2 regions of the Sporosarcina sp. SAFN-015 genome follow, and region 1 is predicted to be linked to the other one. Evidence: riboswitches for the same ligand, from Rfam matches in the RefSeq annotation. Region 1 holds a riboswitch; the other holds the start of a gene.
What was found. Region 1 has a riboswitch for S-adenosylmethionine ahead of metK (methionine adenosyltransferase). Riboswitches for the same ligand answer to the same signal wherever they lie in the genome.

Region 1 (16,625 bases):
GAAGTGATCTGATCAGCGGAAGCAGCATGCCGATCCGTGATGTAGACACATTTTTCTATAAGACAGAGAAAGACGTTACGATATTTTCCAATAGAGGAACAAACGGTATAGATGGTGTCATATCTACGGCATTCGGCATCGAAGCGGCACGAAACAGACCGACATACTTGCTCATTGGCGATTTATCCTTTTTACATGACGTCAATGGATTAATCGTCTCGCGATTCCATAAAACGAATTTGACGATTGTCATAGTGAATAATGACGGTGGTGGAATTTTTTCATATCTTCCCCAATCGACTGTGGAAAACCATTTCGAGGAGCTGTTTGGAACACCGACAGGATTAACGTTCGAACATATCGGTGCCATGTATGACGCCCAATACGCCGCAGTTAGTACTGCAGAAGAGTTCAAAGCTGAACTTCAAAAAGTAAAGACGAAGGATGTCCGTATCATCGAAGTGTTCACGAGCCGACCGTTGAATGTAAAAGCTCATCGCTCGTACTGGGCAGGTATTACAAAGGGGCTGGATGGAGATGAATAATCTTCAAATTCCAGTGCGTGGACTTTCAATACATGTGAAGATGGAGGGCGATCGTCATTTGCCCGCCATCGTTTTCCTACATGGGTTTACAGGAAGTTCTGCTACTTGGACAGAAGTTCGAAATGAACTTAAAGGATCATATCGGACAATTGCCATTGACTTGACAGGACACGGGAAAACAACTGTTCCCGACAATGCGGAGCGCTATTCGATGGAGGAACAGGTTGAAGATCTGGAAGCGCTTTTTGAGTATTTAAAATTAGATTCTTTTTACTTGGTAGGTTACTCAATGGGTGGTCGTATTGCACTAGCATATACGATCCATTATCCAAACCGTGTTAAAGCATTGATTCTAGAAAGCTCATCCCCAGGTCTTTTGAAAGAACATGACAGGATGGAGCGAAAAACAGCAGACAAATTGTTGGCTAGTAAGATTATTGACGAAGGCATTGCTTCTTTTGTCGAAAAATGGGAGAATATCCCCCTTTTTGAATCGCAAAAAAGTCTTCCTGCAGAGAAAAGGCAGGAAGTCAGAAGAGAAAGACTGCAGCAAAATACCATTGGGCTTGCAAACAGTCTGTTAGGTATAGGAACGGGCAGTCAGAATTCCTATTGGGAAGCCCTTAATTCGATATCAAATCCTGTTTTTCTTATAACGGGGGAGCTCGATGCGAAATTTGTAGCAATTGCCCGGGAAATGAGCAACCTTTCTCCTACATGGCGGCATATAGTCGTTTCTGGCGCGGGTCATGCAATTCACGTGGAAAAACCACGATTGTTTGCTACAATGATTATGGAGTATTTGATGGATCTATAACAATTGGAGGAGGAAAAAAATGACTCGTCAATGGGAAACAATCCGTACATATGAAGATATTAAATACGAAAAGTACAACGGCATTGCAAAAGTGACAATTAACCGTCCGGAAGTACGCAATGCATTCCGTCCTAAAACTGTAATGGAGATGATTGATGCGTTTTCTCGTGCGCGTGATGACGAAAGTATCGGTGTTATCATACTAACAGGTGAAGGCGAGAAAGCATTCTGCTCAGGAGGCGACCAATCGGTACGCGGTCATGGAGGATATGTAGGGGATGACGAAATTCCTCGTTTGAACGTCCTTGACTTGCAAAGATTGATCCGCGTCATTCCGAAACCTGTCGTCGCGATGGTTGCAGGCTATGCAATCGGTGGTGGTCATGTATTGCATGTCGTATGCGATTTGACAATTGCAGCAGACAACGCTCGATTTGGTCAAACAGGACCGAAAGTCGGTTCATTTGATGCAGGATATGGTTCAGGTTACTTGGCACGTATTATCGGCCATAAGAAAGCAAGAGAAATTTGGTATCTATGCCGCCAATACGATGCACAACAAGCCTTGGACATGGGTCTTGTAAACACTGTTGTCCCTTATGAGCAATTGGAAGACGAAACGGTCCAATGGTGTGAGGAGATGCTTTCAATGAGCCCGACTGCGCTCCGTTTCATTAAAGCAGCAATGAATGCCGATACAGACGGACTTGCTGGTCTACAACAAATGGCCGGAGATGCTACTTTGCTTTATTACACAACAGATGAGGCGAAAGAGGGACGCGATGCGTTCAAAGAGAAGCGCAAGCCTGACTTCGGTCAATTCCCACGATTCCCTTAATATTGTCATAAATACCAAATTATCTAAGGCTGCCTTTTTTACGAGGCAGCTTTTCTATTCGACGGAAGGTGAGTGTATGATTCCTAATTGGTTGCTTCAAAGAGCATATATAACGCCGAATCGCATGGCCCTTTCATTTGGAGAAGAGCAATGGACATTTCGGCAACTATTGGAAGAGGCATCAGAAATTGCACAGAAGTTAAGATGGAATGGGTTGAATGAAGGTGATCGAATTGCTTTGTTGGGTCGTTCGACGCCGAATATGGTGTTTGTCATTCACGGATGTCTTTTAGCAGGTCTGGAAATTGTCATGTTGAACAGCAGGCTATCATCGAAAGAGATTTCTTGGCAATTGAATGATTGTGACGCGTCAGTTTTAATTGTCGATGATGAATTTCTTGATCGTATCAAAGAGATAAACACTTCCAAGCTGACATTTTCCGCAATAGAATCAAGTGGTAAAGAAAGTTTCACGGTTACTGAAATATGGGAACCGTCACGGACGATTACAATTATGTATACGTCAGGGACGACAGGTTTTCCGAAAGGTGTCCGACAAACAGCTGGCAATCATACATCGAGCGCTTTGTCTTCCGTCTTGAATTTAGGATTAGCGGATGATGACATTTGGCTTTGCACGATGCCATTATTCCATATTAGCGGTTTCTCGATTCTTGCTCGATCTGTCATTTATGGGATGGGTGTACGGCTTTATGAAAAATTTGATGCAATTTCGATTGTGGATGAAATAGAAAATGGAACTGCGACAAGAATTTCTGTTGTGGCAACAGGATTGCACAGGATCCTCGAAGAATTTGAGACAAAAGGATCAGTTGCTCATCCATCCTTCAAGACGATGTTGGCAGGTGGAGGTCCGGTACCGGATGATTACTTGCGAAGAGCCGCAAATTATCAGTTGCCTGTTTTGCAGACGTACGGGATGACCGAAACAAGTTCACAAACCGCAACACTTTCCTCAGAAGACGCTTTGCAGAAGTCCGGATCCGCAGGCAAACCTTTATTTTTCAATCGGATTAAGATTAGAGATGCAGAACAGCCAGGAGATTTTGGTGAGGTGCTCATAAAGGGCCCACATGTGACGCTAGGCTATATCGGCCATGCTTCGGAAAGAGATCCGTTAGAGGACGGTTGGCTGCCGACAGGGGATATTGGTTATATCGATGAGGATGGCTATTTATTCATCGTCGATAGACGGTCCGATTTGATTATTTCCGGAGGAGAAAATATTTATCCTGCAGAAATCGAAAACGTCCTTATTTCACATCCACACGTTAAAGAGGCGGGCGTTTGTGGACAGGATCACCCTGAATGGGGCAGTGTGCCAGTCGCTTTCATCGTCGGTTACAAAAATGTATCAGTGACCGATTTGGAAGATTATTGTGTACAACAGCTTGCTCGATATAAGATTCCGAAAGCATTCCATTTAGTAGATGAACTGCCACGGAATGCATCCAATAAACTTCTCCGTCGTAAACTGAAAGAGTGGGCGGCTACTGGAATACATAAAAAGTAGAGAGGGGTTTTAACCCCCTCTCCACTTTTTTATTTATTGGCTTGTAGTGCTTGCTCAAAAACATGCAAGTTCCGTTCCATCAATGTGAAGTATGATTCGTCATTGTTTATATCGTCTTGTGTGAGCACACCTAAATTATGAAGCATTAATGATTCCGCGCCGATTTCCTTCCTGACGACTTCTGTTAACTTCGATGAAACATTCTGTTCGAATAAAATATATTGTACATTTTCTTCCTTAGCTTGCTCGACAATTTGTGCAAGCTGCTTTTGTGAAGGCTCACTTTGCGAATTCAATCCAGCGATTGCTACTTGTTTCAATCCATATTCGTTCGCAATATACCCAAATGCGGCATGTGAGACAAAATACGTTTTCGTTTCGGCCTTGGCGGCCATTTCCTTGAACCGCTCATCCAACTCGATCAAGTCGTTTTCGAGCAGATCGAAATTCTTTTCGAACGTTTCTTTCTCATCGGGCTTTTTTGCAATGAGCGATTCTTTAATGGAAGAAGCTAGTTCGATGCTAAGGACTGGTGAAATCCAAACGTGAGGATCGAATTGGCCATGTTCATGTCCATGTTCCTCATGCCCTTCTTCCTCGTCCTCATGATGTCCTTCTTCAAGTTGATCCTCTGATATGGACTCTGCAGTTGCCACTAATTCAACATGTTCATTCTGTAACGTCTTTTGAGCGCTTTCCACAAATCCTTCAAGTCCTAGACCGATATAAAAGAACAGATCCGCATCCGATAGCGCAATCATATCTTTTTGTGTCGGATCAAATGAATGCTCATCCGCTCCTGCAGGATAGATTGATTTCACATCGACTAACTCCCCGCCGATCCGCTCGGTAAAATATTGTAAGGGATATACTGTCGTATAGACAGATAATTTCCCTTCGTTGGCTGTTCCAGTATTGTCTTTTACATTCTTAGTCCCGCATGCACCAATGAGCAAAGTCATGATGAGTGCCAGAAGAATGAGTGCTCTTTTCTTCATAAATAAATCCTCCACTGTATTAATAGTAATGATTACGATTTAAACACTTCCTTATAATACACGTTAACAATAGTTTCCGCAACTGAAAAGAAAAAAACCGGCAATTGCCGGTCATCAATTTATTTTTTCTTTTCGAGTTTTTCCGGTACCGGATCAAAGCCGCCTTCATGGAAAGGATGGCATTTCAATATCCGTTGAATCGTCAGCCATGAACCTTTCAAAGCGCCGTGTTTCTGAAGCGCTTCTACACCGTAATGCGAGCAAGTAGGATAGAAACGGCATGATGGCGGAGTAAGTGGAGAAATGATTTTTTGATATGTCTTAATAATACCGATTAATATTGTTTTCAATGGTGAACACCTTGCTTTCTCATGTATGTTTATTTTATTTGTTCCAGTGGTAAATTAACAGGGAGATGCTCTGTAAATATAAATTTGAAGAGGGGTTTTTTTATGTCTAAAGAATTAATGGAAGAACTGAATGTACAAGTATCTACTTGGTCAGTCATGTATGCCAAGCTGCATAATTATCATTGGTATGTAAAAGGGAAACAATTTTTTACGTTGCATGCAAAATTTGAGGAGCTTTATAACGAAGCGACTGCACATATGGATGAAATCGCCGAACGAGTGTTGACTCTTGGTGGAACTCCAACTGCTACGTTAAAGGAGCATTTGGAGCAGTCTGTCGTAAAAGAGGCGAAAGGCGATGAACAAGCCGAGGATATGGTGAAAACAATCGCTGATGATTTTGATAAAATTATGAAATCCTTGAAAAAAGGAATGGAATATGCGGCGGAAATCGGTGACGATATGACAGAGGACATATTAAATGCAACGTATCAAAGCATTGAGAAGCATCAATGGATGTTAAATGCTTTTCTTGGAGAAGAGAATAAATGAGCATGCATTCTTGAATAATCGATTTTTTCACCGATAGTAGCATTGTAAAGGAGGAATGGTTTATGAACATGAACTCCATCATGGCAAGCCAATTGAGAAGTTTGCAATCTACAGTTCAATTGAGTGTCATGAATAAAGCTTTATCGGTGAATGCAACTGCAGTGACAGACATGCTGCAAAGTATGCAGGATCAACCGGCGGTCCATCCTTATAAAGGTTCGGCTGTCGATGTAAAGGCTTGAAGTAAAGAGCGCGAATTTCCTTGCAATCTAGGAAATTCGTGCTTTATTTTTGTTGCAGCTACTCAATATGTGTAAAATGGGGTACGAGAAGTGAGAGGATCATATAGGAGGCGACATCATGACACAAATCCAATTTATAAGAAATTTAATTATTGAAACACCATCCAAACCGGGGAATTTTGCAAAAGTCGCAACAGCTATCGGTGTTTTAGAAGGCGATATTGGGGATATCCAAACAATAAAAGTAGGAACGTTATCGACAATAAGGGACGTTTCCATCCAGTGTACGAGTGAGGAGCAATTGGAGAAAATTGTTACTGCTATTAATGCAATCGGAGAAGGCATTCATGTGCATGCGGTAACGGATGATGTTTTGCATGCGCATGAGGGCGGTAAGATTGCTATGAAGAGCCGCGTGGAAGTCCGTTCATTAGGAGACCTTCGACGAATTTACACGCCGGGAGTCGCCAATGTTTGTAAAGTGATACAAAATGATCCGGTGCAAGCAGATTATTTTACAGGCATTTCTAACACGGTTGCGATCGTAACGGACGGAACAGCAATTTTAGGGCTCGGCAATATCGGTCCTGTCGCCGGTATGCCTGTCATGGAAGGAAAGGCGGTCTTGTTCGATCAATTCGCTGGCATTAGCGGAATTCCAATATTGCTTGATACGAGCGATCCTGAGAGAATCGTGGAAACCGTCAAGCATATTCACCAAAGCTTCGGCGGAATTCTATTGGAGGATATCGGTTCGCCTCATTGCTTTGAAATCGAAGAGAGATTGAAAGCTGAGCTTCAAATCCCTGTCATGCATGACGACCAACATGGAACCGCAGTCGTCACACTCGCTTCCGTTCTTTCAGCATGCAGGCAATCAGGTGTGGAACTATCGCAATCCATTGTCGGTCAAATTGGATTAGGGGCTGCAGGGCTCGCCATTAGCAGGATGCTAATGGCATATGGCGTGAAGGAAATGCGTGGTGTTGATCCTAATCCCGAAGCGATTGATAGACTGAAGCAACATGGCGGTACTGCTTTGAATTCTGTTGATGAGATTATGCAAACTTGTGATATCGTAATTGCAACGACTGGCGTGCAAGGGTTAATTAAGCCTGAGATGGTCCGTAAAGGGCAAATCGTTTTGGCACTGTCCAATCCAAATGCGGAAATTGATCCTGAAGTTGCTTTACGAGCTGGAGCCGCTTTTGCCGCGGATGGCAGACAAGTGAACAATATTCTTGGGTTCCCTGGAATTTTCAGAGGTGCTTTAAATGCTCACGCGAAAGATATTACATATCCGATGCTAATTGCTGCAGCATTAGCAATTCTGGATAGTACAAAACCAGGTGATCTTGTTCCACATCCATTAGATCCAGCCGTACATGCTAATGTAGCGAGTGCTGTCGAACGTGTAGCAAATGAAGAAGTGAATTCCATCTGAACGCATTGAATCGAATATCTGATATGAGCCATACTACGACAAAAAAGTGGGTGCTCATATGGAAAACGATAAAGTCAGAATGTACGTCTCGATTGCGAATCAACAAGTTTATTCACATAAGCATGCGTCTCCATGGGAATACGAAGTGGAGATGAGTAGGGAACTTGTTCCAGTTTTTCATCAATTGTTTAGCCAAATGGACCGATTAGAATTTCGGAATTTCCTACGATCACATTTGCCGTATGTCCCATATCATTATGACCGGGATAATCATGATGTTGATCGAAGGACGATGATGCTCTATGCATTGGTTCATGAATTTAGCGATGATGAAACGAAGAAATTCATTGAACAGCTGCCGTATTTTACGAAGGGAACACCAAAGATTCCATCTGCTCCTGTTCAATCATCCAATTGATTGTGAAAGGACGTGACTCATATAGCAACGATATTTAAAGATTTACAAGGGGCGCATGTTGAGCTGACTTTCGGTGAAAATCGTTTTGGCATGGAAGCGAGGCATGTGCTCGTTGTATTGAAACATGAAGGGAAATGGCTCGTGACACGCCACTCCGTTCGCGGAATAGAATTTCCTGGAGGCAAGGCGGAAGAAGGGGAAACACTTACTGAAGCTGCAATACGAGAAACGATAGAAGAAACTGGTGTGACAATTACAGATCTCGTCAAGTTTGCTGAATATGTCGTAATGAGCAATGTAACATTTTGCAAGGCAGTGTTCACAGGGAAAGTATTCAGCATTGAAGAAAACCCCCAGCTGTTTGAGACAGAAGGTGCATTTTGGATGACGGATGAACAATTGTCAAACTGCGATGAATTGAGTTTTCATATGAAAGATGCTGGGATGGTTGAAATTCGAAAGTGGGTGGATTCATATGTTTCCTAATGGGGCAATTTTGCACAGAAGAGAATATCCATCCCCAAATCCACAAATCTATCTAGAAGAAATAACGTATTGGTCGGATGGGCTTAAAGTGAAAGGGTTGCTTGCTGAACCGATTAACGGTGGCAACTATGAAGGGATCATTTACTTGCGCGGGGGCATTCAGCATGTCGGAATGGTCCGACCTGCCAGAATTGCACAGTTCGCTTCACAAGGTTTTGTCGTCTTTGCTCCATATTACCGAGGAAACAGAGGTGGGGAAGGGCGAGACGAGTTTGCCGGGGACGATCGTCAGGACGCGGTCAACGCTGTTGAAGTCATAAAGCAAAGTCCGAAGTTGAACAAGGAACGTATCCATCTTTATGCATTCTCCCGTGGCGGCATTATGGCACTCTGGACAGCGATTTTACGGGAGGACATCACATCAGTTGTAACATGGGCCGGTGTCTCGGATGTAATCTTTACATATAATGAACGGGAAGATATGCGCCGTATGATGAAGCGGGTCATTGGCGGCACGCCGAATAGTATGCCTGATGCATACCGGGAACGGACTGCGTTATTCAAGGTGGATGAAATCAATGCCCCTGTTTTGATCATCCACGGAATGAAGGATGATAATGTTTCATTTGAACAGGCAATCTTGCTCGAAGATGCTTTACGTGAGAAAGATAAACAGTACGATACTTGGTACTTCCCTGAGTATACCCATTACTTTCCGTCAGCTCATAATGCACAAATCGTCAGGGATTTATGTGATTGGATGAGACAGCAGGGAAATGAATAAAACATAAAAAAACAACCATGATGGTTGTTTTTTTATGTTTTATTCACCTTGAATGCTACAAACTACTTGTCCAACGGCTTTAGCAGCAACGAGAAGTGCGTCTTCGTCTATATCGAATTTTGGATGATGATTGAAATATGGTTTGTCAACGCCCTTAGGAGTACAACCAATATAAAAGAAACAAGCCGGGAATCTTTCGGCATAGTATGCAAAATCCTCGGACGGCGCCATTGGTGGCACTTCTTTTACCTCTGTTATTTCTTTCACATTTGCATTTATCAAAGTGATAGCGACTTTTTCTGTAAGTTCAGGATTATTATATAATGGCGGATAATCAGGTGTATATGTTAGGTCACATTGTACATCGAACTCCGCCTCAATTCCTTTGGCGAGACGTTTGAGTTCCCGTTCGATCGTTTCTTGCGTTTCAACCGTCATATAACGAATATCGCCTTCAAGCACTACACTGTCTTTAATAACATTAAATGTACCCGCTCCATCAAACGATCCAATTGTAATGACCCCAATATCGAAAGGACTAAGTCTACGGCTAATGATTGTTTGAATGGCAGTAACGAAGTGAGCTCCGGCAACAATGGCGTCATTCGCCAAATGAGGGGAGGAACCGTGTCCGCCTCTGCCTTGTATTTTTAGTTTCATATATGCCCGTCCATTGAAAGCATAGCCTTTGTTGAAGCCGACCATTCCAACTGGAGCAATTGGCAATAGGTGAATGCCGTACACTTCATCCAGATCATCCAGCAATCCTGATTCGATAATGCTTTTTGCACCGCCTGGTGGGACTTCTTCAGCATGTTGATGAATAATTTTTATCGTCCCGGCTACTTCCGATTTCAGTTGAATTAAACAATCCGCCAATATTAGCATATAGGCTGTATGTCCATCATGTCCACAAGCATGCATGATCCCTTCATTTTTCGATTTGAAAGGCACTGGTGTTTCTTCAACGATTGGCAAAGCATCAAAATCTGCACGCAATCCAATTGTTTTGCCTGGTTTTCCTCCTGTAATTGTAACGATAATTCCGAATCCATTTCCAACGTTCGTTTGAATTTCGACATCTTTGCCTTTGTAAAAGTCTGCTATATACTGAGCTGTTTTTTCTTCTTTAAATGACAGCTCGGGGTATTCGTGCAAGTGGCGGCGGATTTCAATCATTTCATTTTTACGCTCGCCAAGCATGCTCATTAATTTATCTTTCAAGATATCCACTCCATTATTTTACGTGACCGAAGAATTAGTCAGATACAATAAAAGTACCCTAGAAAAGTGTCGTTAAACGTATTAAAAAGCTATATAAAAAAAGATCCAGGCGCAACATAGCGCCTGGATCTTCACTGTCTTTGTATTAAGCGACTGGTCCGCCTTTTTGAGTGATTTCTTCAGAAACATGACCGAATTTCTTGAAGTTCTCACGGAAAAGATCTGCCAACTCTTTCGCTTTTTGATCGTAAGCTGTCGGATCGCTCCAAGCGTTACGAGGGTTCAATACTTCAGTCGGTACGCCGTCAATTGCTTTAGGCATAGCAAGACCGAAAATTGCATTCTCTTCGTATTCCACATCGTTCAATTCGCCAGCGATTGCTGCACGGACCATTGTACGTGTATGTTTCAAAGACATACGATGTCCTACACCGTAAACTCCACCAGTCCAACCCGTGTTGACAAGGAAGACTTGTGCATCGTGCTCGTCGATTTTCTTCCCTAGCATTTCTGCGTAGACCGTTGCAGGCAATGGGAGAAAAGGGGCACCAAAGCATGTAGAGAATGTCGCTTCCGGTGAAGTGACGCCGCGCTCAGTTCCTGCTAGCTTCGAAGTGAAACCGCTTAGGAAGTGATACATCGCTTGTTCCTTCGTCAATTTGGAGATTGGAGGCAATACGCCGAATGCATCCGCTGTTAAGAAGACAATTGCTTTCGGATGTCCTGCAACCGATGGCATCACGATGTTTTCGATATTATGGATCGGGTATGCTGCACGCGTATTTTCAGTCAATGAATTATCGTCGTAATCGGGCTTGCGAGTCTTTTCATCCAAGACGACGTTTTCCAATACTGAACCGAAACGGATCGCTCCGTAAATTTCTGGTTCCTTCTCTTTTGAGAGATTGATCGTTTTCGCATAGCAGCCGCCTTCGATGTTGAAGACTCCGTTTTCGGACCAGCCGTGCTCATCATCACCAATTAGTTTACGGTTAGCATCTGCTGAAAGCGTCGTTTTTCCTGTTCCAGAAAGACCGAAGAATAAAGCGACATCTCCTTCTTCGCCAACGTTTGCAGAGCAGTGCATGGATAGTATGCCGTGCTCAGGCAGCAAGTAGTTCATAACGGAGAAAATCGATTTTTTCATTTCTCCCGCATATTCCGTACCTCCAATTAACACAATACGCTTCTCAAGTGATACAATGATGAAGGTTTCGGATTTCGTTCCGTCTACTGCCGGATCTGCTTTGAATGTCGGAGCAGCGATAACCGTGAATTGAGCTTCATGCGTTTTCAATTCTTCCTCAGTAGGGCGAATGAAAAGATTGTTGACGAACAAGTTTTGCCATGCGAATTCATTGATGACTTGGATAGACAGCTGGGACGCTTTATCCGCTCCTGCAAATCCTTTGAATACGAATAGCTCTTCCTTAGCTTTTAAATGGTTTAAGACTTTCTTATATAATGAATCAAAGATTTCAGATGAAATCGGGCGGTTCACTTTGCCCCAGTCGATTTTGTCTTTTGAAGATTCCTCTTCGACAATATACTTATCCTCAGGAGAACGGCCAGTATACTTTCCTGTCTCTGCAGTAAGTGCGCCATCTGCAGAAAGTTTCGCTTCTCCACGGGAAGTTGCTTTTTCAACCAGTTCTGCCACTGAAGGCTGTATGTTTACGTTGTTGCCTGAAAGTAACTCGTGTAATCCGTTTTCAATTTTAGCTGAAATCATTTTAAGTACCGTCCTTTGCATGTAATCCCAGTTGGTGGGTTTCATCACATTTCGTAAATAGTATAACACATTTAGAATAATAATCTATACTAATTCAAAACTCAAGTATATATGCATAAAATGTTTGACAAAGTACAAACTTTTTCGTAGGATTATTTATTGAACGGATACTCTTATCCCGAGCTGGCGGAGGGACAGGCCCTATGAAGCCCGGCAACCTGCGTGGACCTTATTGGCCGCGAGAAGGTGCCAAACCTGGAGCAAGGTGAATTCCTTGGACGATAAGAGTGAAAGGTGCTGCTTTTGAAATTATGCCTTTCCTCATGTATATTTACGTGAGCGAAGGGCTTTTTTATTGAATGAATCAAGCCCTTAATCCTTGTGTATGTTGACGTCGACTCTCTAGGCGCTGAACTTACTGGGACAATTAGAGTACCGTATCAATATTTGCAAGCTTTTAAGGAGGAAATTACAATGACAAATCGCCGATTGTTCACTTCAGAATCGGTAACTGAAGGCCATCCGGATAAAATGTGCGATCAGATTTCTGACGCCATTTTGGATGCCATCTTAGAGGAAGATCCGAATGCACGTGTAGCCTGTGAGACGACAATTACAACAGGACTCGTTTTAGTCATCGGAGAAATTACGACAACAACTTATGTTGACATCCCGAAAGTCGTACGGGATACAGTGAAGGAAATTGGCTATACACGCGCTAAGTTCGGATTCGACTGGGAGACGTCATCTGTATTGACGTCCATCGATGAACAATCTCCTGACATCGCGGCAAGTGTCGATCAAGCACTTGAAGCACGTGAAGGGACAATGACGGATGAAGAGCTCGAAGCGATCGGAGCGGGAGACCAAGGGCTAATGTTCGGTTATGCTTGCAATGAAACACCTGAGCTTATGCCGATGCCGATCAGCTTATCGCATAAACTTTCACGCAGACTTGCGCAAGTGAGAAAAGACGATACGCTTGATTATTTGCGACCAGACGGTAAAACGCAAGTAACAGTTGAGTATGATGAGGATAATAACCCGGTTCGGATTGACACAATCGTAATCTCTACTCAACATCATCCTGATATCACTTTAGAGCAAATTCAACGTGATATTAAAGAACATGTCATCTATCCAGTCGTATCAGCAGAATTATTAGATGAAGAAACAAAATACTTCATCAACCCATCCGGCCGTTTCGTCATCGGCGGACCACAAGGGGATGCCGGTTTGACTGGCCGGAAGATCATCGTTGACACATATGGTGGCTATGCGCGTCATGGTGGCGGTGCATTCTCCGGAAAAGATGCGACAAAGGTGGACCGTTCTGCTTCATATGCTGCGCGCTATGTTGCGAAAAATATCGTTGCTGCGGGACTTGCGGATCGTTGTGAAGTTCAATTGGCTTATGCGATCGGTGTTGCAAAACCAGTTTCCATTTCAATCGATACGTTCGGAACAGGAAAAGTCGAGGAAAGTAAGCTAGTGGAAATCGTACGTGAACTATTCGATTTACGTCCTGCCGGCATTATTAAAATGCTCGACCTTCGCCGTCCGATTTACAAACAGACAGCGGCATACGGCCATTTCGGACGTACTGACGTTGAACTCCCTTGGGAGCAGACAGACAAAGCGGAAGATTTGATCGCAAAGGCTGGCTTGACTGTTTAATATTTGAAAGAATATCAGCAGCACTTCATCGAATAATTGATGAGTACTGCTGATTTTTTATTTAGCCAATAGAACAGGGAATCAAAGAATTTCGTAAAGGCTCATTAATTTCACGAAGCGTCATAATTTAAAAGGAGGAACCTAACGAAAATTATAGCGTTATAAATAGTGATAAAAAGTGATGATCAATGGGATTAAATAAATAAAGATGCTGCCCAATTGGACAGCACCTAGTTTATATTTGCATCTCTTTATAAATCTTGCCTTTTTCAACATAGCTATTCAAAACACGTTCCATCTCTGCTCGATCTTCATCATTCAATTCACGGACGACTTTCGCTGGTGAGCCAAGAGCTAGGCAACCAGGCGGTATTTTCTTGCCTGGTGGTACGAGGCTGCCTGCACCGATGAATGCTCCCTCGCCGATTTCAGCTCCGTCCAAAATGATGGCTCCCATGCCGATGAGTGCACCTTTACGAACAATACAACTATGTAAAATCGCCTTATGGCCAACTGTAACCTCATCTTCAATCAGCAATGTTTTTCCTGGACTTTGGTGTAGGCAGCTTAAATCTTGGATGCTCACTCGCTCACCGATAATCGTCGGGGCGACATCTCCTCGGATGACCGTATTGAACCAAATGGAACTGTTTGCCCCGATCGTTACATCGCCAGTAATCGTTGCATAATCCGCAACGTAGACGGTTGGATCAATTTGTGGGGTTTTTCCGTTGTAAGGATAAATCATGAACGTCTCTCCTTTTCTAAAAATCATGTATAATTTATCGTAACATAAAACATCTACAGATAGGGGAGGTGAGTGCCGTGTGGAAATGGGAGGCGGAAGGACAACCAAAAGCAGTGATTGCGATTGTCCATAATGCTTACGAACATCATCGGCGCTATGCGTGGCTCATCCAAAAGCTTCGAAACGGGGGTTTCCATGTCGTCACAACCGATTTGCCCGGACACGGTTCTGAAAGTGGGAGGCGGATCCATGACGAACCGTTTGAGTCATATGTGGAGCATGTAAAAAAATTGATTGATATTGCATTGCAGGATAATTTGCCTTTATTCGTGCTTGGACACGGACTTGGCGCAACGATTGTCATGCATATTCTGCAACGCGAGAAGCTGGAATGCGCGGGCTTCATTTTCAGTTCCCCTTGGCTCTCCATTAAACATCAGCCATCCAAGTTTTCAGGAGTACTGACGAAACTTTCAAGTTCTATGAAATTGAACCATGACATTACAATTGAATTACTGACGCGTAATTACGATATGTACATAGAATTTCAGAATGATAGGGACTATAGTTCTGTAGTCGTCGCATCTTGGTATCGCGAGTTGCTTGCGACGATGAAATCCGTCACAAGTCATGAAGAAAGCATTTTTGACACGCCAGTTCTTATTCAGACAGGAGAACATGATAAAATTACCGATGTTTCATTTGCGAAAAGATGGTTGTTGAGCCAAAATCTTTCCGAATTTCATTATAAGGAATGGAAAAGGCTTTATCATGACCTTTATCAAGAACCAGAGCGGGAGGAAGTGTATTTGTACATTGAATCATTCATGAACAACGTACTTCGTTCGCTCGGCTATATTGTTTAAAGTAAAAACTGTAAGGGGGAATGGTCAATTTGACGATTATCGGGTTTGTCAGGCATGGTGTGACAGCATGGAATAAGGAAGGTAGAGCGCAAGGCAGTTCAGATGTCCCGTTGGATGAAGAAGGGATTGAAATGGCGGAGCGTGTAGCGGACAGGTTGTCTACTGGGGAGTGGGATGTCATTTATACGAGTCATCTCCTAAGGGCAAAGAAGACAGCAGAAATTATTGCTGCGAAAATACCTGGTGTAGAACTTGTCGAAGATGCAAGATTGCGTGAAATCGGCGGAGGTTTGGTAGAAGGTACGACTGAAGCGGAGCGTATCGAGAAGTGGGGGGTAGATTGGAGACAACTCGACATGGGATTTGAATCACAAGAGTCCATCATTTCCCGGGGGTTGGAATCAATTGATGAAATCAAAAAGAAGCATCCCGGTAAAAATGTGTTAGTCGTCAGCCATGGGAGCTTCATTAAGCGGATGTTGAATGAGCTTGTAACTGAAACTGTCTATGAAGAAAATCTTGATAATACATCAGTGACAATTGTCGAGCTGAACGATGAAGAAAACCATTGCCATCTGTTCAATTGCACTGCGCATTTACAGCAAGTTCTCTGAATGTGAACCATTCATACGTTGACTAGGCTATACTATATACTATATAAATTGTAAGATCGGGGGCTTCCATATGAAAAAAGAAACAACTTCTGAAATCTTCTCATGGATTAAAGCGATTGCAGTTGCATTCGTTCTCGTGTTTGTCATTAGGCACTTCCTATTCTCACCAGTCATCGTTTCCGGTCAATCCATGGAACCGACATTCGAATCGGAAAACCGAGTCATCATTTCAAAAATCCATAAACTTGATCATTTTGACTTAGTAGTTTTCCATGCGCCCGGTTCGACAGAAGATTATATTAAACGGGTGATCGGCTTGCCGGGGGATACAGTTGTCATGAAAGATGACAGGCTTTTCATTAACGGGAAAGAGTATGAAGAGGACTATATCCAAGCAAATAAGGAACAACTTTTCAAAGATCAAAAATTGACAGAGGACTTTGAAGTTACAGTGCCTGAAGGACAGCTTTTCGTGTTGGGCGATAATCGGAGGAACAGTACGGATAGCCGAGCAATCGGTTGTATCGATGAAGCCTCGGTCGTTGGAAAGGTCGGTTTCAGGTTTTATCCCTTACATTCAATCGGCGTCCCTAAATAACTGGGATTAACTCTCCTTTAAAAGGGTATTCCTATACAGACTACCAAAGAAGGAGCGATTGAATTGTCTAAAGAACATAAAAACAATGAGAGCAGCACTAAAGACAATACGAACAGGGCTCAACTTGCGGGAACCGAGTATACCGACGAACAGCGGCA
Region 2 (16,625 bases), on a different contig from region 1:
CGCGAGCTCTCCGAATCGCTCTAGATATGGCCGTTACGGCTTCTTTCTGCCCGATGACGCGTTCATGCAGAAGCTCTTCCATATTCAACAGTTTTGCAGTTTCTGTCTCTGCGATTTTCGCGACCGGAATCCCCGTCCACATCGCGACGACTTCCGCAATGTCATTAACGGTCACTTCTGATTCCTGCTTGCCTTGCTTCTCTTTCCATTCCGTCTTCGTCGTTTCGAGCTCTTCTTTCATTTTCTGCTCTTTATCGCGGAATGATGCCGCCTTTTCGAATTCCTGGCTTTGCACCGCGGCATTCTTTTCGTGGCGGATCGCTTCAAGCTTCGCTTCAAGCTCCTTCAAATTCGGAGGGGTCGTATACGAACGGAGTCGCACTTTCGAACCCGCTTCATCGATCAAGTCGATCGCTTTGTCCGGAAGGAAACGGTCAGAAATGTACCGATCCGACATTTTTGCAGCGGCCTCGATCGCTTCATCCGTAATTTTCACGCGGTGATGCGCTTCGTATCGATCGCGCAAGCCCTTGATGATCAAAATCGTCTCATCAACAGTCGGTTCATCGACTTGAATCGGTTGGAAACGTCTTTCAAGCGCAGCATCTTTTTCGATATATTTACGGTATTCATCAAGCGTCGTGGCACCGATGCATTGCAATTCCCCGCGTGCTAGCGACGGCTTCAAGATATTCGAAGCATCAATTGCCCCTTCAGCTCCGCCAGCCCCGATAAGTGTATGCAATTCATCAATGAATAGAATAATATTGCCCGCCTGACGGATTTCCTCCATCACCTTTTTCATGCGGTCCTCAAATTCACCGCGGTATTTCGTACCCGCGACGACCGTTCCCATATCCAAAGTCATAACGCGCTTATCACGCAGGATTTCAGGTACTTCATTGTTTACAATCTGAAGCGCAAGCCCTTCCGCAATCGCTGTCTTACCAACACCCGGCTCTCCGATCAATACAGGGTTGTTCTTTGTACGACGTGCCAATACTTCAATCACTCGAGTAATTTCCTTACTGCGCCCGATTACCGGGTCAAGTGTGCCTTCCCGCGCTATTTCCGTCAAGTCACGAGCTAGGCTATCAAGTGTAGGAGTAGAAGCGGACGAGGAAGCACCTTGGTTGCCGACAGCATTATCGTTGCTCCCGAGCAATTGGAGTACTTGCTGTCTCGCACGGTTCAAGCTGACACCTGCATTATTCAATACACGGGCAGCCACCCCCTCACCTTCGCGAATGAGCGCTAATAGAATATGCTCCGTCCCAATATAGGAATGGCCGAGTTTCCGCGATTCATCGACAGAAAGCTCGATGACCTTTTTTGCTCTCGGCGTGTAATGGACAATCGGCCCGACTTCCTTCGAACCGGAACCAACAAGGCTCTCCACGCCCTTTTCAATCGTTTCGAAGCTGACGTCGATCGCTTCCAATGCTTTCGCGGCGATGCCGCCGCCTTCCCGTATGAGACCCAATAAGATATGCTCAGTGCCGATCGATTCATGTTTCAGTCTGATCGCTTCTTCTTGTGCAAGCTGCAGGACTTTTTGAGCCCGCTGTGTAAAACGATTGAACATCATATTCTTCCACTCCTTCTATAAGTAACGTCTATCCTTTCCCACTATTGAAATGAAATAATAGGACTTCCTCTTACTCTATTCCAATAGTTCAGGTAGCAATCCAATTCCAATAAATTGACTTTGACCTTCTTTGACATAATTATAATAAACAGAAAAATCCGTTGCAAAACTATTGCTCAGTTTTCTTTATTATTTTCTTCCCTTTGCTGTTCCGAACGCAAACGTTCACGGAATAGATTAGCTCTAAATATATCCCTTTCTTCCGCAGTCAATTCCGACCCTGCGTATTGCTGTAGGAATCCAGGCTGCATGAAAATCATTAATTCATTCAAAATGGACATGTCTACATCCTCGATTATTCCCAAATCAATGCCCAGACGGACGTCTGATAGACAACGTGCCGCTTCTCCAGAAGGCAGCAATCTAGCATACGAGATAATGCCGAGCGAGCGGAAAAGCTTGTTTTCTAGTGCAATACGCGATTTGGAAAGAAGAAGTTCACGCGAACGCCTTTCGTGGGCGATCAGCCGGAGCGCTACATTTTTCAAATCAGAAAGAATCTCTTTCTCCGGTTTGCCCAAAGTCGTCTGATTCGAAACCTGATAAATATTGCCCGGCGCTTCGCTTCCCTCTCCGTAGCTGCCTCTGACAATCATGCCTAGCCTTGAAATGGCCGGAATAATGCGCTCAATTTGCTTTGTGATCGTTAAAGCAGGCAAGTGCATCATGACCGACGCCCGCATGCCTGTGCCCGTATTTGACGGACAGCTCGTCAAGTAGCCGAAATCTTCATCGAAAGCATAGGGAAGTTTATCCTCTAAATAGTTATCGACAGAATCTGCATGCTCGTATGCATTTTCAAGCTGGAATCCTGGATAGATGCATTGAATGCGGATATGATCCTCTTCGTTCAGCATGATGCTCAATGTCTCGTCCTCCGACAGTACAACCGCTCCATGTCGCTTAGGGTCTGTCAATTGCGGACTGACCAAATGCTTTTCAACAAGCACTTGTCTTTCTGTTGCCGGAAGTTCTGACATCTTCATATAGGCATACCCTTTTTCATCGGAAGTAAGCAAGGCGGCCGAAACTTGCGAGTCGACTTTCTGCGCCTCTTCAACTGTGAACGCAATCGGGAATCGATATCCCCTTAAATTCCGGGCTAAGCGGATCCTTGTCGACATGACGATATCCGCATGCTCCCCATGCGATGTCATCCATCCAGTGACAGCACCTTTCATGAATTTATTAATTGACATGGCTGTCACCACCTCCATCGCCGCATTCCGCTAAACGCTCTTTCAGCGCATTCGCTTCATCCCTCAACGCGGCGGCATCCTCAAATCGTTCCTCCTCGATCGCTTCCTGCATTTTCAGCCTGATTTCCTCGACTTTCTTTTTCAAGGCAAATCGTTCGTTAAAGGAGACCGGAATTTTTCCGACATGTGTCGTATGACCATTATGGAGCTTGCTGAAAACTCGCGGCAAATACTCCCTGAACGAGTCATAGCACGTCGGACAACCGAACTTGCCTATATCGAGGAATTTCCTGAACGTTAATTGGCAATCGGGGCAAGTTGGTCCTTCGGACGTGCTTTCCCTAGACTGCTGAAAAGGCTGCATTGATTCACTTCCACCAAACCAATGGGAAAGGAATTGTTGGATCGACAACGGTTCCTGATTCGGGTCAAAGTGGAACATTTGTGTTTGAAACGCACATTTCTCACATAAATGCCGTTCTGTAGAACCGCCCATGCCTTCCTGGGTGAAAATCACGGAAGCCGGTCGTTCTTTGCAATTATCGCATAGCATATTTTGCACCTCGTATTCGTCAAATTCACTATCCAAGCTGCTTATAGATTAGAGTTGATAGCATCGCCTGCAAAATCCGCGCTCGGATAAGATCGCGCTCCGGCAGCGGATAATGGAGCGTCGTCCGGTCCACCGCAGCTAAAATGAGCCTAGACTCTCTCTCCGAAATGACTTCTTCGTTCAATAGCCTGTAGATGATTCCTTCAGCCATTGCATATGTTGCGCCATGTTGTATTCCTTCTAAAATATGTTCGATCAATTCCTTATGCGAATTCGTCTGGACGCGATAAATCCGGATGTATCCACCGCCTCCGCGCTTTGATTCGACTGCGTATCCGCGTTCGACGGTGAAGCGGGTGTTGATGACATAATTAATTTGTGAAGGCACGCATTGAAATTTTTCTGCGACCTCACTCCGTTTGATTTCCACAGTCCCGCTATCTTCTTTTTCGATAATTGCCTTTAAATACCCTTCAATAATGTCAGAAATGTTTCGCATGATGTCACCTCTTTTCTCACGGTGCTAAGCCATTGACTTTGACTATCTTTGACTTAATTGTACATGAAAATACATCTGGCGCGCAATTTATATGCAAGTTAACAGAAAAATCTATCTTCCATTCAATTAATAGCGAATAAATTTGTCAGCTGTTAATGTTTAAGGTTTAAAAAATAGGGTAATAAGGTAGTTGAGGATTTTGTCTGACCTCTTCTTCCTCTTCGTGGGTTCTGTTCGAAAGGGCGGTTCGTAACAGTTGAGGCAAACGGCTGTTATTTTCGCATAGGTGCAGTCTGCCCTTTTGAACAAACTCCTTACACCCTTTTCCAATAATAAATTGCCGGAAAAGCTCATAAGTCGTTGTAAAAGCCCATAAACCGCTAGAAATGTCCATAAAACACTGTAAAAGTCCATAACCCGAAGTAGACACGTATAAAGGCTACGAACGGCTCATAATTCGTCGTAATCGCTCATTAACGTATAAAGGCAGCCCCCGATATCCAGGAGGCTGCCTTTTTTTATTCAATCGTAGCGTTTTTCAGTTCCTTAACAGGCAGGAAGAGCTCGCCTGTTTCGTAATACGTGATGGCGAGGTGGTCGCCTTCTTGGATGTAGATTGCTAACGGAACAGCTTCGGTGGAAACGATGAAGTTCCGGCCGTCGTCTGCAAGGATCGAAATGAGTGTAGCGTCGCCGGCGCGTTCCTTATACACTCGGACGACGTTGACAGACGCTTTTCCTTCCTCGGCGTTCGAGCTGCCGTCGACCGTGCTTCCCCCGCGTTGCAGTGCCGTCTTATATAGCCTCAACGCTTCATTCGGTGAATTGGCGTACACGGAGATTTCTGGGTTTGCTGCCGAAACGATGAAGTAATTTTGCAGGAAGCCGTTTGAGTCAAGAACCGGCGTCAACCAGCTCGCCTCTCCGTAAAAGTTATAGAGCACCGGCATTTCTCCGGTCCATTTCTTCTCGATGAATTTCTTTTCAATAATTTGAAGCGTACCTTGCGAGTCCATATACGACTCTTCCAGATTGCCAGTATAGTAAGTCGCTTCGCCTGTGCGGCCATCCGTCAATGCATAGCCAAGCATCGAGTCGACGCCTTCTTTCGGGCTTGTGAAATCAGTGAAATAATACATATGGCCATTTTCATCGAACACCGGACTGACATTCGACTCCGTCCCTTCGTCTGAAGGCAGCTTCACATCCTTCTTCCCGACGATTGAATTCCAGAATCCGTGAACGTATTTTCCGAAGTAGCTGTTTTGCAAGCTGACCGCTTCGGGTGAAACCGCCCCATCGATAAATTCAGGGACGTTCGAAAGCGGATATCGGCTCACTTCACCCGTACCCGGATCTACCATGACGACCCCTTGGACGTCAAAACCGTTTCTCGCTGTAATGAATTCCCCATAGGAACGTATATAATGCGGCTTTCCATCATCATCAATTTCAAGCTGCACATCGCCGTAAAAGATGAGATCCGGCGCCGCCATCCGCATATGGCGCTCCACTTGTTTATGGAAGTACGATGAAGGCGTATAGGCCATTTCCGTTTTCACGAACTTCGGATTGTCCGCCGAATCGGTCGCGCTCATCGTGAAGTAGCCAGGTGTCGTCTTCCCGTTCATCCATTTGAAGAATCCCGAAAATTCAACTGGCGCGATATAGACAAATTTCCCATCCACTTTTTGAATCTGCAAGTTGCCGAGCTCATAATAACTCGTATTCGGCACTTGGCCGAATGCCTTCTTCATTTTATTCCGAGCAAATTTTGGCGGTACACTTGCAGGCGTCTTCGTTTCGTCAAACGCTTTGATTTCCACTTGTTGATCCATTTCAACCGCTTTATATTTTTGATTTGCATTAAATAGCGGCGCACTAAGGATGAACGCACTTCCCGCTAACGCAGCCAATAACAGGACAATTTTGGCGCTTCGTTCCTTCCCGGTTGCAAGCACGACTCCCGCTACAGCTACGACAAGGAATAAAGCCCATAGCGACGTCCAATTCCTGTCCAGATTCGTGACGTAATAAAGGGCGAATGTGAGAACTGCCATGAGCCCTACTGTCGCAGACAATGCACCAATTCGATTAAAGGCTGGTTTCCCCTCTTTAGAAACCGACGTGAACGGCACGATGATCATCGCGGAAACGATACCGACGACAATTGAAAATAGCAGTAAATTTATCATATGAACACTCTTTTCTATTAAAAATTTATCTCCTCTAACTATACGGATGAAGCAGCAAAACGATTCATCTTTTTGACCAAGTTTTTGAATCCTACCACCCCGAACTTCCGTACAAGACAAGAGAGAAAGGAGTTGAGCTATTATGCAGACGAATGTTTTTAGCGCCGATAAGCTGCCAGGTAAAATGTCAGCAGCTAAAAAAGTTTATTATTATCTTGCCCTTATCGGCTTCGGAGCGTTTGGCATCGCTCTATTATACTTGACCGTAGATACATTTTTGGACGGAGAGTGGCTACTGGCAGCCCTGCTCGGCGGCATTTCCCTATTCATCGGTTGGATATGCATCCAACTTCTAAAGCTACCTCGGCAAAAAGGGCCAACAACGTTCACAAAGGTGGAGGAACAAGATGGCTACACACTTTACTTCGCCAACGAGTGGACCGGTGAAACGAATTCCGTCACTTTCCGTTACGACCAAATAACCGATCTGCTAATCGGCCTCTGGACGAATCCCGGGTTCAAAGGAAAGAAAAACGATTATATCGGTGCCCGTCTTCTTTATCGATATCGGGAGGATAATGGGGATATGAAATATTTCGAGACGGTCATCATCAGTGAGCCGACGCTGGAAGAATGGGTTAAAACGATTGAGGAACATCAACTTCCTGCACGAATAACGAACAGAAATATCTCTGCAGTTAAAGAAGCCCAGTTTGATGACATGCTCGAAACGATTGAAGCAATACCTTTTGACGGTTCAATTTCGGTAAAGGAGTATTTCATGGAACAAGAAGACTTTTCTTTATGGCAGCCGCCATCAATGAAAAAGGGCGATCCTTCAAGTTGAGACTCATCAACTTGAAGGATCGCCCTTTGTTATCTTTATTCAACTTGTTACCGGCTGTTTCGTTAATGGCTCCAAATCGACTTCGAATCCAAGATCCATTAGCATTTGCCGGTCCCGATCGCTTTCTTGTCCGGCAGTCGTCAAATAATCACCGATAAAGATCGAATTTGCCGGATAAAGACCGAATGGCTGAAGCGACCGCAGATTCACTTCCCGACCACCCGAAATTCGGATTTCCTTCGTCGGATTGATGAAGCGGAAGAGGCATAGCACTTTTAAGCAATAGCGTGGTGTCAGCTCATTCATCCCTTCGAGCGGCGTCCCATCCACCGCATGCAAAAAGTTAACAGGAATCGAATCGGCATCCATCGCATGCAGACTACGTGCCATTGCAACTACATCCTTTTTCGTCTCCCGCATACCGATGATAACGCCTGAGCACGGCGAAATTCCAGCTTCCTTCGCTAGTTCGACCGTATTCACGCGATCATTGTATGTGTGGGATGTCGTAATGCTATCATGATGTGCGGCAGACGTATTGATATTGTGGTTGTAGCGATCGACACCTGCTTCTTTCAGACGTTTTGCTTGTTCAGGCTTCAAAATGCCGAGACAAGCACAGACAGTCATGTCTCTATGCTTCGCTTTAATTTCCTTAACGGAATCAATGACGATTTCAAGTTCCCGATTGACCGGTCCCCGACCGCTTGCAACGATACAATACGTTCCTGCCTTTACAGACGCCGCACGTTCAGCCCCCGCCACGATTTCCTCCTGTTTCATCATTGCATATTTCTCAATCGGGGCTTTTGAGACGATCGACTGCGCGCAATACCCACAGTTTTCCGGACAAAGACCAGATTTTGTGTTGATGATCATGTTTAACTTCACTCTATTTCCATAATAATGCTTCCTAATTTTATAGGCCGCATGCAACAACGGAAGCAGATCATCATCCGGGCAATCCAAAATGGAAAGCGCTTCTTCATCTGATAAAGCTCCTCCATTGAGGATGCGATCTGCAAGCTCCTCATAATTCATCAATGCGCACGCCTCACTTTCAGAACTTTATACATCCGATGGCCGAAGATTCCTGCAAGAACGGAAAGGAAAATATCCTTCGGCAACGGCGGTATCATCCAGGCCCATGCAACCTTATAACTGAATGCATCAGGGGCTGCTGCCCATAGCTTATAAGCTGCATACATCCAATTTGTTCCGAACAAATAATTCACACTCATTGCGACTAAAGCTGCAACGATATAGCTTCTCAAACCCCCATATTTTTCAACAATCTTACCCGCGATATACGCGACAATAATAAAGGAAACGATAAAACCGAATGTAGGTAAGAGAATAGCACCGAATCCTCCTTGGAATTTCGAGAAGACCGGCGCCCCCGCCAATCCGACGATCATATAAACTGTCATCGCTGTTGCGCCAAGTCGGCTTCCTAGGAGAAGCCCCGCCAGCACTGCGAAAAACGTTTGCAATGTGATAGGCACACCGCCGATCACAAGAAACGGTACAAACGATGTAATATTTGCCCCAATCATCATTAATGCCGCAAACATCCCACAGTAGACGAGACTGAGAGCGCTCATCCCACTTTTCGTTTTCACTGAAGCTGTTGTCATAATCCACCTCGTAATTTGAGTTATCTTCAATAGAATATAAGTTAACTCAATTTGTGTCAACCTGAATTTTATTAAAGTTAACCTAAATGCAGCGCACAAAAAAACCGACAGCTTAAGTCGCTATCGATTTCTGTATTAATGCTTCTTGTCTTCATTTTTCGGAAATAAAAAATGGGCAATTAACCCGCTTAAGAGAGCTGCACCTACTGTAATCCATACTCGAGTCATCCCTGGCACTTCTTGATGATCCTTATGGAGCATCCACCACGAAACACCGGCGACAAGGAGTGCAATCGGAACGGAAAATTTGAAGATCCTCAACGAATTCACCTTCTACTTTTTGTTCATACGCCTATTCTATCATAATTCACCTATTGACGTGGCGGACAATTAACGATATGATGTTTTAAATTATTCAAACAACTGCATAACAAATTCTTATCAAGAGAAGCTGAGGGACTGGCCCGTCGAAGCTTCAGCAACCAGCCGTTTCGGTCAGGTGCTAATTCCAGCAGGTCCATTTCGGCCTGATAGATGAGAAGGAGCGAGATTTCGCATATGTAAAGCCTTCTTTTTATTCGAAGGCTTTTTTATTTTTCATTGCTGTCGAAATTTATTGTATAGGAAGTTGCAGACTTGAAGAGAGGATGATTTCTGATGAGATTGCTTGATCGGTTGAAAGATAATGTACTAGTGGCGGATGGCGCAATGGGAACGCTGCTTTATTCATATGGCATTGACTTTAGTTATGAGGAATTGAACATTGAAAAGCCGGAAATCATCGAGAAGATCCACCGTGAATATATCGACGCGGGGGCGGATGTGATTCAGACGAATACATATGGCGCCAATTCCCTTAAGCTCGCCCGCTATGGTTTAGAGCATAGGGTGAAGGAATTCAATGAGGCGGCGATTCAAATCGCAAAGCATGCAGCAGCGCCTGGCAATCAATATGTGCTCGGGACAATCGGAGGACTGCGTGGCATCCGGAAAAGCGACGCCTCTATCGCCGAAGTGCTGACGATGATGCGCGAACAGGCAGATGCATTGCTATCCGGCGATCCCGACGGACTATTATTGGAAACATATTATGATTTTGAAGAGCTATCGGCCGTCGTTACTGAATTGCGGAAGCTGACGGATATCCCACTCATTGCACAAGTAGCGATGGATGAGCCTGGCATATTGCAAAATGGCATGAATCTGAATGATGCCCTTCACCAGTTGGAATCAATAGGCGCTGATATTGTCGGTGTTAATTGCCGGCTAGGCCCGTACCACACAATCCAAGCTTTTGAAAAAGTGTCAATTCCAGAGCGAGCATTCTTATCAGCAGCCCCGAACGCAAGCTTGCTCGACGTCGAGGATGGCCGTATCGTCTATGCGTCCGAAGCAGACTATTTCGGCCGTGCAGCAACGTTCCTTCGTGAAGAGGGAGTACGCCTCATCGGCGGATGCTGCGGAACGACGCCAAAACATATTGCAGCTGCCAAAAAGCAATTGGCGGGATTGCCGCCGGTAACGGAAAAAACCGTCACTCCACAAAAGCCGATTGTCATCCGGGAAGCGGAACCTGCAAAACACGAACCTCTTCACATAAAAGCGAAGACAGAGCGGACGGTCATCGTAGAGCTCGACACGCCTCGCCATTTGGAAACCGAGCAGTACTTTGAAGGAGCGAATAAATTATATGCAGCTGGTGTAGATGCCGTCACAATGGCGGACAATTCCCTCGCCTCCCCTCGCATTAGCAACATGGCGATGGGCTCAATTTTAAAGCATGAGCATCACGTACGGCCGCTTGTCCACCTGACGTGCCGCGACCATAATTTAATCGGTTTGCAATCTCATTTAATGGGGCTTGATGCGCTAGGAATCCATGATATCCTTGCTGTTACCGGCGACCCGACGAAGGTTGGCGACTTCCCAGGCGCTACGAGCGTCTATGATGTATCAAGCATGGAGCTGTTGCAGCTCATTAAACAATTGAACGAAGGCATTTCCTTCACAGGCAAACCGCTGCGCAAAAAAGCAAAATTCTCGGTCGCTGCCGCATTTAATCCGAATGTTCGCGTCCTCGATCGCGCTGTACAACGTCTTGAGAAGAAAATCGCGTCCGGGGCCGATTATTTCATTACCCAGCCCGTCTATACGAAAGAGAAGATCATCGACATATACGAAGCGACGAAGCATTTAGATACACCGATTTTCATCGGCATCATGCCTCTCACGAATATTCGAAATGCGGAATTCCTGCACCATGAAGTTCCTGGCATTAAACTATCCGAAGAGGTGCTCGAAAGGATGGCCGCTTGCGGGGATGACCGTGAAAAAGCGACTCAGGAAGGCGTCAACATTTCAAAGGAACTGATCGACACTGCCGCCGAGCTATTCAACGGCATCTACATTATTACGCCATTCCTTCGCTATGACATGTCGTTAGAACTGATCAATCATATAAAACAGCTTGATGCGGAGAAGGAGAGGAATATCGTCCATGCCTAAACATCCTATTGAACAACAACTGAAAAATAGAATTCTCATCATAGACGGAGCGATGGGCACGATGCTGCAAGCGGAAGATCTATCCGCGGACGATTTCGGTGGCGAAGAATATGAAGGTTGCAATGAATATTTGAACATCCTCCGCCCTGATATTCTCGATAAAATCCATCGTGCCTATTTAGAGGCGGGTGCCGATATCATTTGCACAAACACATTCGGGGGTACTCCCCTCGTACTGGACGAATTCAGTCTCGGTCACCGCGCTTCTGAAATTAACAAAAAGGCTGTGGAAATCGCGAAACAGTGCGCAGCCGATTACTCGACAACTGAGCAGCCGCGTTTCGTCGCCGGTGCAATTGGCCCGACTACGAAGACTCTCTCCGTTACCGGGGGGATTACATTCGATAAGCTTTCCGAGGACTTCTACGTTCAAGCGAAAGCACTGATTGAAGGCGGCGCTGATATTTTATTGATGGAAACGAGCCAAGATATGCTCAACGTCAAAGCCGGAACAATCGGAATCAAGCGGGCATTCGACGAAACAGGCATTGAACTGCCTGTCATGATCTCCGGGACGATTGAACCTATGGGTACAACGCTAGCCGGTCAAAGCATCGAAGCGTTTTATATTTCCATCGAGCATATTAAGCCGCTTTCAGTAGGGTTGAACTGTGCGACAGGCCCGGAATTCATGACAGACCATCTGCGCTCGCTCTCTGATCTTGCAACGAGCTTTGTCACTTGTTATCCGAACGCCGGGCTGCCGGATGAAGAAGGCCATTACCATGAATCGCCTGAATCGTTATCACAAAAACTAAAAGGTTTTGCAGATAAAGGATGGCTGAACATGGTTGGCGGATGTTGCGGAACTACGCCTGATCATATTCGTGCGATCCGCGAAGCTGTGGACGGACTCGCTCCACGACAAAAGCCGGAGAATGGGCATGATCATGCCGTTTCGGGGATTGAACCGTTGTTGTACGACCCATCGATGCGCCCATTGTTAATCGGCGAGCGGACGAACGTCATCGGATCTAGGAAATTTAAACGGTTGATCGTAGAGGAGAAGTTTGAGGAGGCTTCCGAGATTGCACGTGCCCAAGTTCGCGGCGGCGCTCATGTTCTCGACATTTGCCTTGCAAACCCGGACCGGGATGAACTTGAAGATATGAAGAATTTCATGCAAGAAGTCGTCAAAAAAGTGAAAGTGCCTCTCGTCATCGATTCGACAGATGAAAAAGTAATTGAAGAGGCGTTGAAATTCTCTCAAGGGAAAGCGATCATCAACTCGATCAACTTGGAGGATGGCGAAGAACGGTTCGACGCGGTACTTCCTCTCGTGAAAAAATTTGGCGCTGCCGTCGTCGTCGGGACAATCGATGAAATCGGGATGGCGGTGACACGGGAACGAAAGCTCGAAATTGCCGAGCGTTCCTATGACTTACTTGTAAATAAATGGGGAATCGCTCCTGAAGATATCATTTTCGATCCGCTCGTCTTCCCTGTCGGAACAGGTGATGCACAATACATCGGGTCGGCAGTTGAAACGATTGAAGGCATCCGTCTGATCAAAGAGAAAATGCCGCGTTCATTAACGACGCTAGGTGTAAGCAACGTCTCTTTCGGACTGCCCCCTGTTGGCCGGGAAGTGCTGAACGCGGTGTATTTATATCATTGCACGCAGGCAGGACTCGATTACGCTATTGTCAATACAGAGAAATTGGAACGTTACGCGTCGATTCCGGAGAATGAAATAAATCTAGCGAACGATCTGCTATTCCATACGACAGATCAGACGCTAGCAGATTTCACTGATTTCTATCGGGATAAAAAGAAGGAGAAAACCGAAGACGATATTCCAAAGACGGTGCCCGAGCGGCTTGCGTATTATGTCGTTGAAGGGACGAAGGAAGGGTTGATCCCCGATTTAGAGGCTGCGCTTAAGATGTATGACACGCCACTTGACGTCATTAATGGACCTTTGATGGAAGGGATGTCCGAAGTCGGACGCCTATTCAACGACAACCAGCTGATCGTCGCGGAAGTATTGCAAAGTGCAGAAGTGATGAAGGCTTCGGTTTCATTCCTCGAGCAGTTCATGGAGAAGAAAGAGGATGATTCCGGCAAAGGGAAGATCGTGTTAGCGACTGTGAAAGGCGACGTCCATGACATCGGGAAAAACCTCGTCGATATCATTTTGAGCAATAACGGGTATCGCGTCATCGACATTGGTATTAAAGTGACTCCGGCGACGCTCATTGATGTCATCCGAAAAGAAAAGCCGGACATTATCGGGTTATCGGGGTTGCTTGTAAAATCGGCGCAGCAAATGGTGATAACCGCTCAGGATTTCAAGGCAGCAGGTATTGATACGCCTGTCATGGTTGGAGGAGCTGCGTTGACCCGTAGATTTACGGAAACGAAGATTGCCGCGGAATATGATGGACCAGTCATTTATGCAAAGGACGCGATGCAAGGGCTTGAACTGGCGAACCGATTGCAAGGCGGCGATAAAGAGGCTTTGTTAAATGAACTTGTTGAGAAGCAGGAAAAGCGGCTTGAGTCGGAGGCGATCCGAGCGACACGGGATACTGCGGTTGCAGTATTGCCGAGGCCTGTGAAGACAGTACGGGAGGATGCACCTGTATTCGTACCATCGGATCTTCGTAGACGTGTTCTAAGAGATTATTCCGTTTCGCATTTATATCCCTACGTTAATATGCGAACGTTGATCGGGCATCATTTAGGCTTGCGCGGCAATGTCGATAAGATGCTTGCAAATGGAGAGGAGCGAGCGGTGCAGCTTCATGAAATGGTCACTGGATTCTTAGAATCGGGACAGTTATCCGCTTCCGGCATGTACCAGTTCTTCCCTGCGCAGGCGGATGGAGACGACGTCATCATTTATGATCCGGAAGACGGGAAGACGGAAATCGAACGTTTCACGTTCCCTCGTCAAAGCAAGGAGCCGTTCCTCTGCCTTGCCGACTATTTGAAGACGGCGGACAGCGGGGAAATGGATTATGTCGCATTTATGCAAGTGACGGCGGGTCACGGCGTGCGGGACTATGCGAATAAGCTGAAAGCCGAAGGGAAATTCCTTGAGAGCCACGCGTTCCAAGCAACTGCGCTTGAACTCGCGGAAGGTTTCGCTGAGCGGGTTCATCAGGAAATCCGCGACCAATGGGGCTTCCCGGACGCCACCGACTTCACGATGCGCGACCGGTTCGCGGCCAAGTATCAAGGCCAGCGCTTCTCGTTCGGCTATCCGGCTTGTCCAAACCTCGAGGACCAGTCGAAACTGTTCGGTTTGCTGAAACCGGAAGACATCGGCGTCCATTTGACCGAGGAATTCATGATGGAGCCAGAGGCATCGGTGTCGGCCATCGTGTTTGCACATCCGGATGCAAGGTATTTTAATGTTGATTGAAGTTAGGGGTCGCCTCCTTTGCGGGGGCGGCTTTTTTTTGAGGACGGATTTGATTTCTTGAGCGTGGAGGTGGCTTTCTTGGGCGCGGGGAACAGTTTCTTGAGCGCGGATTTGATTTCTTGAGCGCGGGAACAGTTTCTTGGGCGCAGATTTGATTTCTTGAGCGCGGGAACAGTTTCTTGAGCGCGGATTCGATTTCTTGAGCGCGGGAACAGTTTCTTGGGCGCGGATTCGATTTCTTGAGCGCGAGGAACAGTTTCTTGAGCGCGGATTTGATTTCTTGAGCGCGGGAACAGTTTCTTGGGCGCTGATTTGATTTCTTGAGCGCGGGAACAGTTTCTTGAGCGCGGATTTGATTTCTTGAGCGCTGGACCAGTTTCTTGAGCGCGGATTCGATTTCTTGAGCGCGGGGAACAGTTTCTTGAGCGCAGATTTGATTTCTTGAGCGTGGAGGTGGCTTTCTTGGGCGCGGATTTGATTTCTTGAGCGCGGGACCAGTTTCTTGGGCGCGGATTTGATTTCTTGAGCGCGGGGAACAGTTTCTTGGGCGCAGATCTGTTTTCTTGAGTGCGGACAGGTTTATATGTAATCCGACTCCCCCGACGCGATTTAAAAAACAAAAAAGCTGTCCCATTGTCGATTTGCTCGACGCCGGAGACAGCGATATTGCTTTTAAAACGGTCTTCTCCCGAAGCCGAAGAAGCCTCTGCCCCTTCTACCAAAACCAGGCCCTTGTCCAGGGAATACTGGCGCGCCCATTACATTTTCCGTTGTCTCGGTATAATAGTGTCGCGGCGTGATAACAGGATGCTGCCTGTTGACGTTGACTATCGGATGAATATATGGTTGTTCAACCGGGAAGAATTGGTCATGGTAACGGCATTGTGTCGGGCAAACAATTGGTTGCAATTGAGTGTTTTGCGGCATTTGATTCATAGGAAGCATCTGGTTCATTCCACAATGTCCTCCACAGTGTCCACGGTGCATCATCATCTTCACTCACCCCCTCGTTCTATTACATGTGAAAATGGACGGGGCATACGGGCGAGCGACTATGGTTGAAAGGAATTTCTGTGTGCTTGTCTCCCCACGTGGGCACATCTAGGTCCCTTTCACTTGTTGATATGCGTCCAATGCACGATTCCTCGCAGCTGCATGATCGACAATTGGCAAAGGATAGGTCACGCCAATTTGAATGTCGGCCTTTTCCAGAACGGAGACAGGCGCTTCCCACGGCTTATGTATATACGGAGCTTGTAGATTGGAAAGTTCCGGCACCCATTTCCGTATATAGCGACCACTCGGGTCAAATTTTTCGCTTTGGAGGAACGGATTAAAAATCCTAAAGTAAGGGGCAGCATCAATGCCGCATCCTGTTACCCATTGCCATCCCGTCGCGTTGTTTGCAGCATCGAAGTCGAGAAGCGTATGCTTAAACCAGTTATAGCCTTCTTGCCACGGAATTAATAAATGTTTGACTAAAAACGAGGCAGTTACCATTCGAACTCGGTTGTGCATCATCCCCGTCTTCCATAGTTCTCGCATGCCTGCATCGACCAATGGATAGCCTGTCTGCCCCCGTTTCCATTTCATAAGTTGCTCTTCTGTCCCTTGCCAAGGGAAATCCAGAAATTGCTTTCGCAACGGATATCGGATGATATCTGGCTTGTGGATTAGCTGGTGGTAGGCAAAATCACGCCATATTAGTTGTTTAAGAAAAGTGTCGATGGATTGATGGACCGAGGCTTCCGTTGTTTCTTCGCTTACAGATTTTGCGGAATGCCACATCGCCTTCACGCTAATGTTTCCTGCAGCTATATACGGCGACAGTTCGGAGGAGGAGCCGCTTGAAATAAAGTCCCTCTTCGCATGATAAAAAGACATTCCATCCTCCAAATATTGTTGCCATTTTTCAACTGCCGGATGCTCTCCCGGTTTCCAATACTCGTCAAACTTCTGATGCCAGTTTTTCTCGTCGATGATCCGCAATTGATTCAACGCAAGGGAGTGAATCCCTCGTTCAATTCCTTTCATCTCAACTGGAAAGGGCCGCGGGCGCGCTACATCTTCCTGCATGCACCTTTTCCAAAAAGAAGTGAACACTTTATAAGG

Region 2: another riboswitch for S-adenosylmethionine. It lies ahead of ACR65H_RS04330 (bifunctional homocysteine S-methyltransferase/methylenetetrahydrofolate reductase); the one in region 1 lies ahead of metK (methionine adenosyltransferase).

Annotation. Positions count from the first base shown of each region.
Region 1 covers NZ_JBPFDR010000008.1:6,790-23,414, forward strand. Annotated here, with positions in the region: gene menD (2-succinyl-5-enolpyruvyl-6-hydroxy-3-cyclohexene-1-carboxylic-acid synthase) at 1-545, shown strand, start outside; gene menH (2-succinyl-6-hydroxy-2,4-cyclohexadiene-1-carboxylate synthase) at 538-1,362, shown strand; gene menB (1,4-dihydroxy-2-naphthoyl-CoA synthase) at 1,382-2,200, shown strand; gene ACR65H_RS13855 (o-succinylbenzoate--CoA ligase) at 2,277-3,734, shown strand; gene ACR65H_RS13860 (metal ABC transporter solute-binding protein, Zn/Mn family) at 3,764-4,732, opposite strand; gene yidD (membrane protein insertion efficiency factor YidD) at 4,852-5,082, opposite strand; gene ACR65H_RS13870 (Dps family protein) at 5,185-5,634, shown strand; gene ACR65H_RS13875 (putative motility protein) at 5,697-5,876, shown strand; gene ACR65H_RS13880 (NAD-dependent malic enzyme) at 5,995-7,320, shown strand; gene ACR65H_RS13885 (transposase) at 7,379-7,738, shown strand; gene ACR65H_RS13890 (NUDIX hydrolase) at 7,751-8,224, shown strand; gene ACR65H_RS13895 (alpha/beta hydrolase family protein) at 8,214-9,008, shown strand; gene ACR65H_RS13900 (amidohydrolase) at 9,048-10,232, opposite strand; gene pckA (phosphoenolpyruvate carboxykinase (ATP)) at 10,378-11,964, opposite strand; SAM riboswitch class I at 12,135-12,252, shown strand; gene metK (methionine adenosyltransferase) at 12,439-13,641, shown strand; gene ACR65H_RS13915 (gamma carbonic anhydrase) at 13,877-14,389, opposite strand; gene ACR65H_RS13920 (alpha/beta fold hydrolase) at 14,467-15,255, shown strand; gene ACR65H_RS13925 (histidine phosphatase family protein) at 15,276-15,869, shown strand; gene lepB (signal peptidase I) at 15,940-16,467, shown strand; gene ACR65H_RS13935 (hypothetical protein) at 16,531-16,625, shown strand, end outside.
Region 2 covers NZ_JBPFDR010000002.1:263,664-280,288, reverse strand. Annotated here, with positions in the region: gene clpC (ATP-dependent protease ATP-binding subunit ClpC) at 1-1,588, opposite strand, end outside; gene mcsB (protein-arginine kinase McsB) at 1,765-2,847, opposite strand; gene ACR65H_RS04365 (UvrB/UvrC motif-containing protein) at 2,837-3,400, opposite strand; gene ACR65H_RS04360 (CtsR family transcriptional regulator) at 3,429-3,899, opposite strand; gene ACR65H_RS04355 (hypothetical protein) at 4,418-6,094, opposite strand; gene ACR65H_RS04350 (hypothetical protein) at 6,237-6,941, shown strand; gene bioB (biotin synthase BioB) at 6,981-7,982, opposite strand; gene ACR65H_RS04340 (biotin transporter BioY) at 7,982-8,578, opposite strand; gene ACR65H_RS04335 (histidine kinase) at 8,714-8,899, opposite strand; SAM riboswitch class I at 9,014-9,119, shown strand; gene ACR65H_RS04330 (bifunctional homocysteine S-methyltransferase/methylenetetrahydrofolate reductase) at 9,236-11,083, shown strand; gene metH (methionine synthase) at 11,076-14,513, shown strand; gene ACR65H_RS04320 (hypothetical protein) at 14,516-15,235, opposite strand; gene ACR65H_RS04315 (hypothetical protein) at 15,186-15,506, opposite strand; gene ACR65H_RS04310 (cryptochrome/photolyase family protein) at 15,615-16,625, opposite strand, start outside.